DNA from 3 places in the Rhizobium sp. T1470 genome. Region 2 is predicted to be linked to each of the others. Evidence: riboswitches for the same ligand, from Rfam matches in the RefSeq annotation. Region 2 holds a riboswitch; each other region holds the start of a gene.
What was found. Region 2 has a riboswitch for cobalamin ahead of bluB (5,6-dimethylbenzimidazole synthase). Riboswitches for the same ligand answer to the same signal wherever they lie in the genome.
Positions count from the first base shown of each region.

Region 1: it holds a riboswitch for cobalamin, as region 2 does, so the genes downstream of both, cobU (bifunctional adenosylcobinamide kinase/adenosylcobinamide-phosphate guanylyltransferase) here and bluB (5,6-dimethylbenzimidazole synthase) in region 2, are expected to answer to the same signal.
Region 3: it holds a riboswitch for cobalamin, as region 2 does, so the genes downstream of both, nrdH (glutaredoxin-like protein NrdH) here and bluB (5,6-dimethylbenzimidazole synthase) in region 2, are expected to answer to the same signal.

Region 1 covers NZ_CP148091.1:2,654,869-2,658,536, forward strand. Annotated here, with positions in the region: gene cobN (cobaltochelatase subunit CobN) at 1-303, opposite strand, end outside; gene cobW (cobalamin biosynthesis protein CobW) at 313-1,362, opposite strand; gene cobU (bifunctional adenosylcobinamide kinase/adenosylcobinamide-phosphate guanylyltransferase) at 1,368-1,892, opposite strand; cobalamin riboswitch at 2,018-2,415, opposite strand; gene WGT02_RS13430 (chloride channel protein) at 2,663-3,668, shown strand, end outside.
Region 2 covers NZ_CP148091.1:2,520,184-2,523,851, reverse strand. Annotated here, with positions in the region: gene WGT02_RS12745 (LTA synthase family protein) at 1-416, opposite strand, end outside; gene WGT02_RS12740 (TolB family protein) at 622-1,455, shown strand; cobalamin riboswitch at 1,481-1,663, shown strand; gene bluB (5,6-dimethylbenzimidazole synthase) at 1,704-2,393, shown strand; gene WGT02_RS12730 (DUF2865 domain-containing protein) at 2,400-3,485, opposite strand; gene WGT02_RS12725 (NADP-dependent malic enzyme) at 3,617-3,668, opposite strand, start outside.
Region 3 covers NZ_CP148091.1:4,023,140-4,026,807, forward strand. Annotated here, with positions in the region: partial or broken gene nrdE (class 1b ribonucleoside-diphosphate reductase subunit alpha) at 1-1,071, opposite strand, end outside; gene nrdI (class Ib ribonucleoside-diphosphate reductase assembly flavoprotein NrdI) at 1,131-1,526, opposite strand; gene nrdH (glutaredoxin-like protein NrdH) at 1,538-1,759, opposite strand; cobalamin riboswitch at 2,014-2,239, opposite strand; partial or broken gene WGT02_RS20170 (TlpA family protein disulfide reductase) at 2,400-2,517, opposite strand; partial or broken gene WGT02_RS20175 (3-hydroxyacyl-CoA dehydrogenase family protein) at 2,503-2,667, shown strand; gene WGT02_RS20180 (hypothetical protein) at 2,729-3,259, opposite strand; gene WGT02_RS20185 (TlpA disulfide reductase family protein) at 3,512-3,668, opposite strand, start outside.

The DNA of each region.
Region 1 (3,668 bases), 130 kb from region 2:
CGCATGAAGCGCTTCCAGCGCATAGTGAAAATAGCTGGCACCGCCGAGCGCCCTGACGACGATCAGCTTCGCGTGCCGGGCTGTCCGCTCGATATAGGCATCGACCGACATCGGGTGTTTCAGGCTCATCAGGCTTGCGAGCCGCAGCGAAAAACCGGCGGCCGCACCATCATACGCGGCCGCCATGGCGGCAAGCTCGGTATCGGCGGCCGACAGGAATAGGACATCGCCGGGAGATTGACCGAGATCGATCGCCTCCTCGCCGTCGCTGATCGTTCCCTGTTGTGCCAGGAGCAGATGCATTGGTCTGCCTTATGCCAGCGCTTCGATTGCCGTGCGAACTGCCGCCTCGTCCATGTCGTGCAGGCCGATCACGACCAGGCGGGTGCCGCGTGCTTCGCCGGGCGCCCAGGCGCGATCGAAATAATGGTCCACACGGCTTCCGACCGCCTGCAGCTGCAGGCGCATCGGCTTGCCGGGGACATCGACGAAGCCCTTCAGCCGCAGCACGTCATGTTCGCCAATGACGCCCTTCAGCGCATCCACGAACGTGGCAGGATCGGCAACAGGGCCGAGTTCCACGACGAAGCTATCGAACTCGTCGTGGTCATGCGGTACACCATCCTCGTGCTCGAGCTCATGGTGGGATTTGCGGTTGGCCACGTCATCCTCGGTACCGACCCCGAGCCCGAGCAACACGCTTGCCGGAACCTCGCCGTTGCGCGCCTCGATCATCACGGGCTTGCGGGCGATACGGGACGCGACCTCATCGCGCACGCGACCGAGGCCTGCCGTGTCAAGAAGATCGATCTTGTTGAGCACGATCAGATCGGCGCAGGTGAGCTGATCTTCGAAAAGTTCTTCGATCGGGCTTTCATGATCGAGCGATTCATCCTCCACGCGACGGGCTTCCACGGCACCGTGATCGTCGGCAAAACGGCCGGCCGCCACGGCAGCGCTATCGACAACGGTGATAACGCCGTCGACGGTGACCTGCGTGCGAATGTCAGGCCAATTGAAGGCCGCCACGAGCGGCTGCGGCAGCGCGAGACCGGAGGTTTCGATGACGATGTGGTCGGGGCGCTGTTCGCGCTCCAGAAGCTTGGTCATCGTCGGAATGAAGTCGTCGGCAACCGTGCAGCAGATGCAGCCATTGGTGAGCTCGATGATGTCATCTTCGGTGCAATTCTCGGCGCCGCAGCCCTTGAGCACCTCGCCGTCGACGCCGAGATCGCCGAATTCGTTGATAATCAGCGCGATTTTCTTGCCGTTCGTGTTGGAAAGCAGATTGCGGATCATCGTCGTCTTGCCGGCGCCGAGAAAGCCGGTGATCACGGTCGCCGGGATTTTCTGCTGGTTCATGAAATTCAACCCTTCATCTTCAGCGGCAGACCTGCCGCGATAAAATACACGTCCGCAGCTTCCGCCGCGATCATTTGATGCAGGCGGCCGGCATGATCCCGGAACTCCCGCGCCATGCGGTTTTCCGGAACGATGCCGAGACCGACCTCGTTGGAAACGATGACGAGGCGCGCGCGTGCCGCAGGCACGTAGGCGGCAAGCGAGGCGAACTCCGCCACCATGTCGCGCTCTTCCATCATCAGATTGGTGACCCAAAGCGTCAGGCAATCCACCAGGATCGCCCGTCCTTCGCCATCGATTGCCCGCAGGCATCCGACAAGATCGAGCGGCTCTTCATGGGTGTGCCAGAGATCGCCGCGGTCGGCTTTGTGCGTGTCGATCCGGGAGCGCATTTCCTCATCCCAAGCCCGGCCGGTCGCCACATAGTGGCGCTCCAGGCCGCCCGAAACGACCAGTTGCTCGGCAAAGCGCGATTTTCCCGAGCGCGCACCGCCGAGAACGAAGGTCGTGCCAGATGATATCAGGCTCATGGAAAATACTGTCCCATCTGCGGACGCCTTCCGCACGGAACCGGAACGGCTGCACGCAGCCTTAAAATCTTACTTTCAGCCATGACAACCTCCGTGCTGGCAGCGGGCATCGCCCAGGGATGGGCTTTTTGCCCGGCACGATTGGCAGGTCTCCTGGCTCGCGGGTTTTGGCCGCGATCGGGGCAGACCGGAAACCGGTCGCCCCTGATCGTGCCAGCGGATTTTCCTCGTCTTCCCGGCTGCATTTCATGAAAAGGCGGACGATTCGTAGACTTGAGAGGCGTCCAGCCCCGGTTGATCATGACGCACTGCCAGTGACTTTTCCGTCGCCGCTTCCGCGCCGCCCGCCTGCACTATTGCAGACTGTCAACCACGAGGAACCAACGCCGGACGGAAAACCCTGACCGCTCTACAGTCGCGGGGTCGGCTATGATGACGGCGCCCGGATTGGGTCCACCGCTTCACATTCCCTTTTCATCCGCACCGATTCAACCGGTCCGGAACCATCCGTTATGGAGTCATCGTTAGGCAAGGCCCCTGGCGAAGTCAATCGTAAGCCGTCGTCTCGCAATATGACATTGCATGCCTGAAACCGCGACCAAGACGACCTTCTCTACCAAATTTATCGTCTTTTATCAGTGGCTTACGTCACAAATAATTGTTGCCGGCGCCGGTCTTTTGCCGCAATTGCATCGCAAGCGGGTTGCGCCACTGATTTGCCCGTCCCTTTCTGCACTTGATCGCGCCTACACCTGCCTAGTTTTCCTGTCATGCTCCTAAAAATCAATATCCGCCGTTTCGGTCCGTTTCATACGCTTCTCGATATCGGGCGGATGCGCGCTCTGTTACGGCGCAGCGAAATGGGGATGGTCATCGCCGGCGCGATCGTCGGGGTGATCTCCGGCCTGGCGGTGACGGGCATGAGCCTCGTTTCCCGCGCAATGCACAGGCTGATCTTCGGAATCAGCGACGTCGAGAGGCTGAGCTCCTCCCAGATCGACGACAAGTTCCTGCTGCTGACGGCACCGGTTTGCGGCGGCATCCTGCTCGGTCTTCTGCTGTTCATCCTCGCCAAGACCCGTAAGAAGCCGATGGTCGACCCGATCGAGGCGAACGCATTACATGGCGGACGCCTGTCGCTGACCGACAGCATCCTCGTTGCCGTTCAGAACCTCATTTCGAACGGCTTCGGTGCCTCCGTTGGTTTGGAAGCCGGCTACACGCAGTTGGCAGCCGGTCTGGCCTCGAAGCTTGGCCTGAAGTTGCAGCTTCGCCGATCGGACCTGCGCGTTCTCGTCGGATGCGGCGCGGCCGGTGCGATTGCGGCGGCCTTTAATGCGCCACTGACCGGCGCGTTCTATGCCTTCGAGCTCATCATCGGCACATACACCATCGTCTCGCTGACACCAGTCGTCGTGTCCGCGCTGGTGGCGACCCAGATTGCGCGGCTGCTGGCCGGCAGTGATTTCCTCATCGATGTCGGCGAATTCGGCTCCGTCATGCCGGCCGACTATGTCCCGGCGCTGCTGCTCGGTGCCGTCTGCGCCGGCGTCGGTATTCTCATCATGCAGGGCGTCGCCTCGATCGAGGAACTGGCGCGCAGGAGTTCCATCGCAACACCGCTGCGCCCTGCCCTTGGCGGCATCGTCGTCGGTCTCCTCGCCCTTATCACGCCGCAGATCCTGTCAGCGGGACACGGAGCGCTGCACCTCAATCTCGGGCGCGATCTCGCGATTCCGGTCCTCCTTGGGCTGCTTCTCCTCAAGGCCTTGGCCT
Region 2 (3,668 bases):
ACGGGAAGCAACTCCATGATCTGGCGCCCAAATAGGACGTCGGACGGGTACAGGGGGTCCGTGAGATAATGCTGCTTCTGGCTGGAGACGATGGCGGGAACGAGCACCAGCGGCAGAACGATCAACGCCGAAATGAATCGTCTTCCCAGGGCAGCGTCCAGCGAGAGCATCAGGACGGTCAACATCACGACCGTTGTCATGCCGGGGCGTACCGGCGATGTCAGGAATTCGCGCACATCGGCGAACCCATCGCGGGCGATTATTTCGACCGCTACAGTGGCGAAGAGAGCAATCAGGGCCGAAAGGCAAATTCCGAGCGCAGCGCGTAAAGCTGGCGATTGGGCGCTTCCCCTGACACCAGTGGAAAGCGACGCGAAACGCGCTGCCGCTGCGGACCTCATTCCCAACGCGATCAACTAAGAAACTCCAACGTCATAAAAGCTTCATCGAACTGTCACATCTTCGTCATGAACGCTAGATGAACCGTTATGTTTCCCACATTTGTGATCGGTGGATAAAGCGCCGCCGGCGCCGTCCGCGGATGCCCGCTTCGGTTCACTTGCTTGTGCCGAGCGGCGAGCCGTCGTAGGTCTGACGAGTTCGATGTCAGGAGGATTCAGATTGAGAAGTTCCATCGAGATCTACAACATCAAAACAGGCCAGGCGCGCGTTGTCTGGCAAACCACGCAACTGGTGGAAGCGCCAAACTTTTCGCCGGATGGAGGCTATCTTCTGCTGAACGGTGACGGGCTTCTCTACCGCCTGGTGCTTGACGGTTCGGGCAAGGTCGAGAAAGTCGATACCGGATTTGCCACGGCCTGCAACAACGATCACGGCATCTCGCCTGACGGCCGTCAGATCGTCATTTCCGACAAGACCGAGTTCGGGAAATCGACGATCTATGTACTTCCGGCAGAAGGCGGCGCGCCGCGTCTGGTGACGCAAAATCAGCCGTCCTATTGGCACGGCTGGTCGCCCGACGGGAAGGATCTCGCCTATTGCGGCATCCGCGACGACCTATTCGACATCTACACGATTTCGGTAGACGGCGGCGACGAGAAGCGGTTGACACGCGGCGAGGGGCGCAACGACGGGCCAGATTATTCGGCCGACGGCCAGTGGATCTACTTCAATTCCAGCCGCACGGGCCTCATGCAGATCTGGCGCATTCATCCGGATGGGACCGGCCTCGAACAGATCACCAGCGACAACTACGGCAATTGGTTTGCTCATCCGTCGCCCAACAACGATAAGGTCCTGATCCTCTCCTACGACCCCGACGTCTTCGACCACCCTCGCGATCTCGATGTTTGTCTGCGGCTGATGGATATGGATGGCGGCAACCTGACGACGCTCTTCAAACTCTTTGGTGGGCAGGGAACGATCAACGTGCCGAATTGGTCGCCGTCAGGCGATGAGTTCGCCTATGTGCGGTACTACCCGATCTCAGCATGAAGGATTGCATCGACAGATTTTTCGCGGCATAGACCCTCCGTCGGGTGCCCGTCTCAGGCGGGAGAATCGGGAATTCGGTGAAAGACCGAAACGTGCCCAACGCTGTAAGGCTGACGACTGCCGCAACAAGCCACTGGTCCAGTATCGGGAAGGCGCGGCAGCCGGATGACGCCAAGTCAGAAGACCGGCCCGACATCATAGACTGACCCGCGTGGACGGCGGGGCGGTTGTGTTGTTGGGGATTGACGATGCGACCAGACAATTCAGGCTCCCTGTCGGGAGCCGCAGCCTTTTCGGCCGAGGAACGTGACGCCGTATACAGGGCGATATCGACGCGTCGTGACGTACGTTCGGAATTTCTCCCGGACCCCATACCGGATGACGTCATCATCAGGCTTTTGTCGGCTGCGCATCACGCGCCGTCCGTCGGGTTCATGCAGCCTTGGAATTTCATTCTGGTGCGCGATCAGCAGGTGAAGGAGGCGGTCTGGCAGGCGTTCGATTACGCCAACCGCGAGGCCGGCGAGATGTTTCAGGGGGAGCGACAGCAGCTCTACCGGTCGCTGAAGCTGGAGGGCATCCGAGCCGCACCGCTCAGCATTTGCGTCACCTGTGATCCCAATCGCTGCGGCGATGTCGTTCTCGGCCGAACGCACAACCCACGAATGGATTCCTACTCCACGGTCTGCGCCGTGCAAAATCTGTGGCTCGCAGCCCGCGCCGAAGGCGTGGGGGTCGGCTGGGTGAGCATCTTTCACGAGTCCGATATCAAAAGGATTCTCGGCGTTCCAGAGCGGGTCGAGATCGTTGCCTGGCTCTGTGTCGGCTACGTCGATCAACTCTATCAACAGCCGGAGCTGGCGGTCAAAGGATGGCGCCAGCGCCTGCCGCTCGAGGAGCTTGTCTTCATGGATCTTTGGGGCAATTCAGCGGAATGATGCGGCCTACTGTTGCTGCGGCTGGGGGCCTGGCTTTGCCGGGTTCTTGAGGTCGATCGTACCTTGGTCGCCGGCAAGGAACTGCGGGCCGATCTGGCGCACCTTGCTTCCTGCCGGATCATAGGGCCTGTCCGGCACCTGAGGCTGAGGCGCGGCCGGTGCGACGGCATGGCTCTCCATCTCAGGCTTCTTGGTTTCGATCGTTGTGATCGATCCCTGTTGTGGCGGTTCGCTGATCGATTGGTTTTTTCGCATCCGCGCGTAGTAAGCGTTAAGATCGCAACTGCAGGACGATTTTTCGCCGGGCTTGCGGTTCTTGTAAGCGAAAGCATTCGGCATGGCGGTGTAAGGAGCGCCTGTCGTCGCGGAGATCATCTGCGATGTCTCGGTGCTGGAGACGTCATGATAGAAGAGCTCGGTTTCGATGCCGGGACACATCTTCGAGCAGGTGTCGGCATCGCGGGCAAAGTCTTGGGATGTTGCGTTCGAGCTCAACGGAAAGAAGCCGCCGTCACAGCTTCGCACGCATACGGTGTTCAGATGAGAGAGCGGCGACAGGCCCGGGAGACCATAACGGCGCTGGCTTGGATCGCCACCCAAGGGAATGAATGTGTCGTTCCGCAACGCCTGATCTTCGATGCTGGGTGGCGGCGCATATCCTTGGCCGGTGTCAGCGGGCCACTGCGCCTCGTTGCAGTCGTTGTCGTCGAGCGCTGCAAGAAGCTCGTTCCTCATGCGGACATCCTCACTCTGGCCGCGCAGTTCGTCGCGACGCTGCTGCAGATAACGGATGTTGTCGACCATCTTGGCTTCGGCGCGCTCGAGTTCGCCACAGTAGCCGTCATCATCGCCGATCACGACCATGCTGCCGCTCGTGCAGCCGTTTTGGCGCAGATCGCTCCGGAGTTTGCGAAGTTCAAGGTTTTGTTCGGCTATGGCGCTGGCGTATTTGCGCACTTCGGGCGTGCTGCCGATGATCTGCGGCAGGTCGGCGAGGCGGCCGCGCAGGTCGCCACAGATCGCCGGCATCTGGGCATGGGTCGGCCCGGTCAGAGCAAGGGCGGCTGTGAGTGACAAAATCCAGCGCTTCAAGGCATCGTCCCATCGGTGAGCAAATACCAGGGTCATCAGGCGCGGCGTCCTGCCGCGCCTTCATTGCTAGCCCGCTTGTCGCAACAAGCTGCGGTCGGAACCTTAACGCATTTTTTTCAATCTGCCGCAAATCATGCTGGCTGTGAAGCCTCGACGACGGCGAGGGCGGCCATGTTGACCACG
Region 3 (3,668 bases), 1.5 Mb from region 2:
GACCGGATTGGCGCGGTTCACCGTGTCTTCGAACATGATGTAGGGATAGCCGCTTTCGAACTGGATTTCGGCGATCACCTGGGAGAAGTCGCGCGCCTTGATCTTTTTCTTACGGATACGGCTGTCGGCCACCATCTCGCGGTACCTTTCCGTCACCGAAATCTCGGTGAAAGCCACGCCATAGACCCGCTCCACATCGTAGGGCGAGAAGAGGTACATGTCCTCGTTGTTCTTTGCGAGCTCGAAGGTAATGTCGGGAATGACGACACCGAGCGACAGCGTCTTGATCCGGACCTTCTCATCGGCATTTTCGCGTTTGGTGTCGAGGAAGCGCATAATGTCGGGATGGTGCGCATGGAGGTAGACTGCCCCTGCCCCTTGGCGCGCGCCGAGTTGGTTGGCGTAAGAGAATGAATCTTCCAAAAGCTTCATGACAGGAATGACGCCGGAAGACTGATTCTCGATCTGCTTGATCGGAGCACCTGCTTCCCGCAGGTTCGTCAGAGCAAGTGCAACACCCCCGCCGCGCTTCGACAACTGAAGCGCCGAATTGATGCCTCGCGCGATCGACTCCACGTTGTCCTCGACGCGCAAGAGAAAGCAGGAGACGAGTTCGCCGCGTTGCTTCTTCCCGGCATTGAGGAAGGTCGGCGTCGCGGGCTGAAACCGCCCGGCGATGATCTCATCGACCATATCACGGGCGAGGTTTTCGTTGCCGCAGGCCAGCGTCAGGGCAACCATGCAAATGCGGTCCTCGTAGCGCTCCAAATAGCGCTTTCCGTCGAAGGTCTTCAGCGTATAGCTGGTGTAATACTTGAAAGCCCCGAGGAAGGTTGGGAAGCGGAACTTTTTCGCATAGGCATGGTCGAAGAGTTCGCGCACGAAGTTGAACGAATATTGGTCGAGAACGTCCTGCTCGTAATAACCCTCGGTCACCAGGTAATCGAGCTTTTCCCTGAGGTTATGAAAGAAGACGGTGTTCTGGTTCACATGCTGCAGGAAATACTGCTTGGCCGCCAGCCGATCCTTGTCGAGCTGGATTTTGCCGTCCTCGTCATAGAGGTTCAGCATGGCATTGAGGGCGTGGTAGTCGAGCGCGGCCTCTGATGCCTTCAGAGGTCGATCGAGCGTTAGCGTGTCCAAAATCGTTCCAATCCGCGTCTGACGTTGTCGACATCCGCCGCCGTGCCCAGCAGCTCGAACCTGTAGAGGTACGGCACCTGGCACTTGGCAGAGATGATGTCGCCGGCGATCCCGAAGGTCGCTCCGAAGTTGCTGTTGCCCGCGGCGATGACCCCGCGGATGTTTGAACGGTTTTCCGCGTCGTTGAGGAAGCGGATCACCTCTTTGGGCACGGCCCCCTTGCCGCATTCGCCGCAATAGGTGGGGACGATCAGGACGAAAGGACTGCTAACCGCAAGGTTAGCGTCGCCGCCGATCGGGATGCGTTGGGCCGGCAAACCCAGCTTTGTTACGAAGCGATGAGTGTTTTCCGACCGACTGGAAAAATAGACGATCTCGCCCATCGTCCTTTCCGTCACACCAGCGCGCTGATCTTATCGGGGCGGAACCCGGCCCAATGCTGCTCACCGGCGACGACCACGGGCACCTGGCGATAGCCGAGGCCTTGCACCAGTTCGTAGGCCGCAGAATCGGTGGAAACGTCGATCACGGTGTAATCGATGCCCTGGCGGTCGAGTGCGCGGGTGGTCGCGGTGCACTGGACGCAGGCGGGCTTGCTGTAAACAGTAATGCTCATCAATATATCCTCGTGTATCAGGAAGGCATAAAGGATCGTTCGGACATCCGCCGATGTCCGTGCGACAGGAACTCGAAAATGAAGACAGCTATTGCCGATTGCCGGGCGCGCTAAATGCCCGTCACTCGCGTAGATGCAAATCGAAACTCAAGGACATAAGACTTCACCCCGAAGTGACTCATGCGGGGCATTAGCGGAAGCGAAGATCGCGGCATCGTGCACAATCCAACGCTCTCCATCCGGACACCCCGCCCGTGGACGTTGCTGATCGAGGCAGGTCTCCTGGCTTGCAGGTCATAGCGCTCATTCTCGCCTTCCCGAAATCAAAGACTTCAGTGGCTTTGTCGAACGAACACTCGCCGCTTACAGTTGCGGGGGCAGCTCCGGCATTGCTCGGCCCGTCATGGACGTCGCGCACCTTATTCCCGTCTTAGCTTCCGATCCTTGCGAATCTGAAGAACCTCGAACACTACATATAGTATATGAGGTTAATTTCCCGTCAATGGCTATGTTCACACCAGCCGGTGAAAGTCTGGGAAATCGCAATGCCACTCCGGAGGGGGTGTCGGACGGATCGACCTCGAAAGAAAATTGGAGCGAAGCAGAGTATTCGATCTGCACCGCGTCGCGACGCCTCTTGCGACCCGACCGCGCCCTGATCAGCTGCGTCCTCGCTGTCCCAGGCCGCGGGGCCGTTCATGGCGGAGATCGCCCTTGTCATCGATCAGCAGCGTGACGGACAGGCCAAGGACCGCCCCTGCCGGCTGCTGGTGAAATATGTCGAGGCCGGCTGGCTCGGCCGCAAGTCCGGCCGTGGCTTCTACGACTATCGCGGCGAACCGCCGGTCCCGAGACGCCAATTGATATCGCGGATCCACGAGATGTCGGGTTCCATTCCTGCTATTTGAGGTTGGCCGCTCACACCAGATCGATAAGCTGATGAAGTGACCTGGCAAAAACCATCAACGCCTATACGCCACGGGCGTCGCGCTTTGCCTGTGAAACAGCGCCAGCCTTCCGCAATCTACCTCGCTCCATAGGACGGATGAGATTTTTGCGCTTTGAACGTTCGATCGAGTGCATGCCTGCATGAGCCTGGCGTGCGTTAAATGACGCGTCTTTCTCGCTTTTCGCTTCTTTCTTTCGCGCCAACACGGCTCGCATGTTCTCGACCATCTGAACTTTAGCGAGCATTCTACGCCGACGAGCCTGTTCGGCATTTACACTACGCACGCCCATTGCCAGAACTTCGAGTTTGGCTCTCGTGCCCGTATCCTTGCGCGCTGGCGCCGCCCCTTTGGGTTGCGCCTTGCCTCTCATTTCCCTGCGCTGTCTATTCGCCTCGCTTTGCGCACGATCGCGCCTTTCACGTATTCGCTTGGCGAGGTCCGAGAGATCAGCATCCGGCAGGCCCTGCATCGCCGGATGGTGGGTTTTTTGAACGAGTTGCCATTCGTCCGCCGTTAGCAAACGCTCTGCCTGCTTGCGCGAAATTGCCATCTACGCCTCCTACTCTGTCGCACCAGTAAACTGACTTGCGTTCGATAGGGCTCGCCTGCCCCCTGAGCGAAGCGAGCTAAAGCTTGAAAAGCTTGGGAGACGCCGTCTCCTTCAGTCGGGGTTCGACTTATGCGCCAAGCACGCGACTTCGTCTCGTTCACAATCTAGCGACGCACGGCAAGGTCCGCAATGGGCCTTCAATATCGGTGGTCGTGTGGCGTCTTTCGAGGGAGTATTCTAAGTTGTCGACGCTCACGACCCCACGGCACCCTTGATCAGCGCCTTGGCATCTTCGCTATCCCAGGCCGCCGGCCCGTTCATGGCAGAGATCAAGCAGCCCTTGTCGTCGATCAGCAGCGTGACGGGCAGGCCGAACGCCAGGCCCTGCTTCTTCAGGCTGTTGAACACC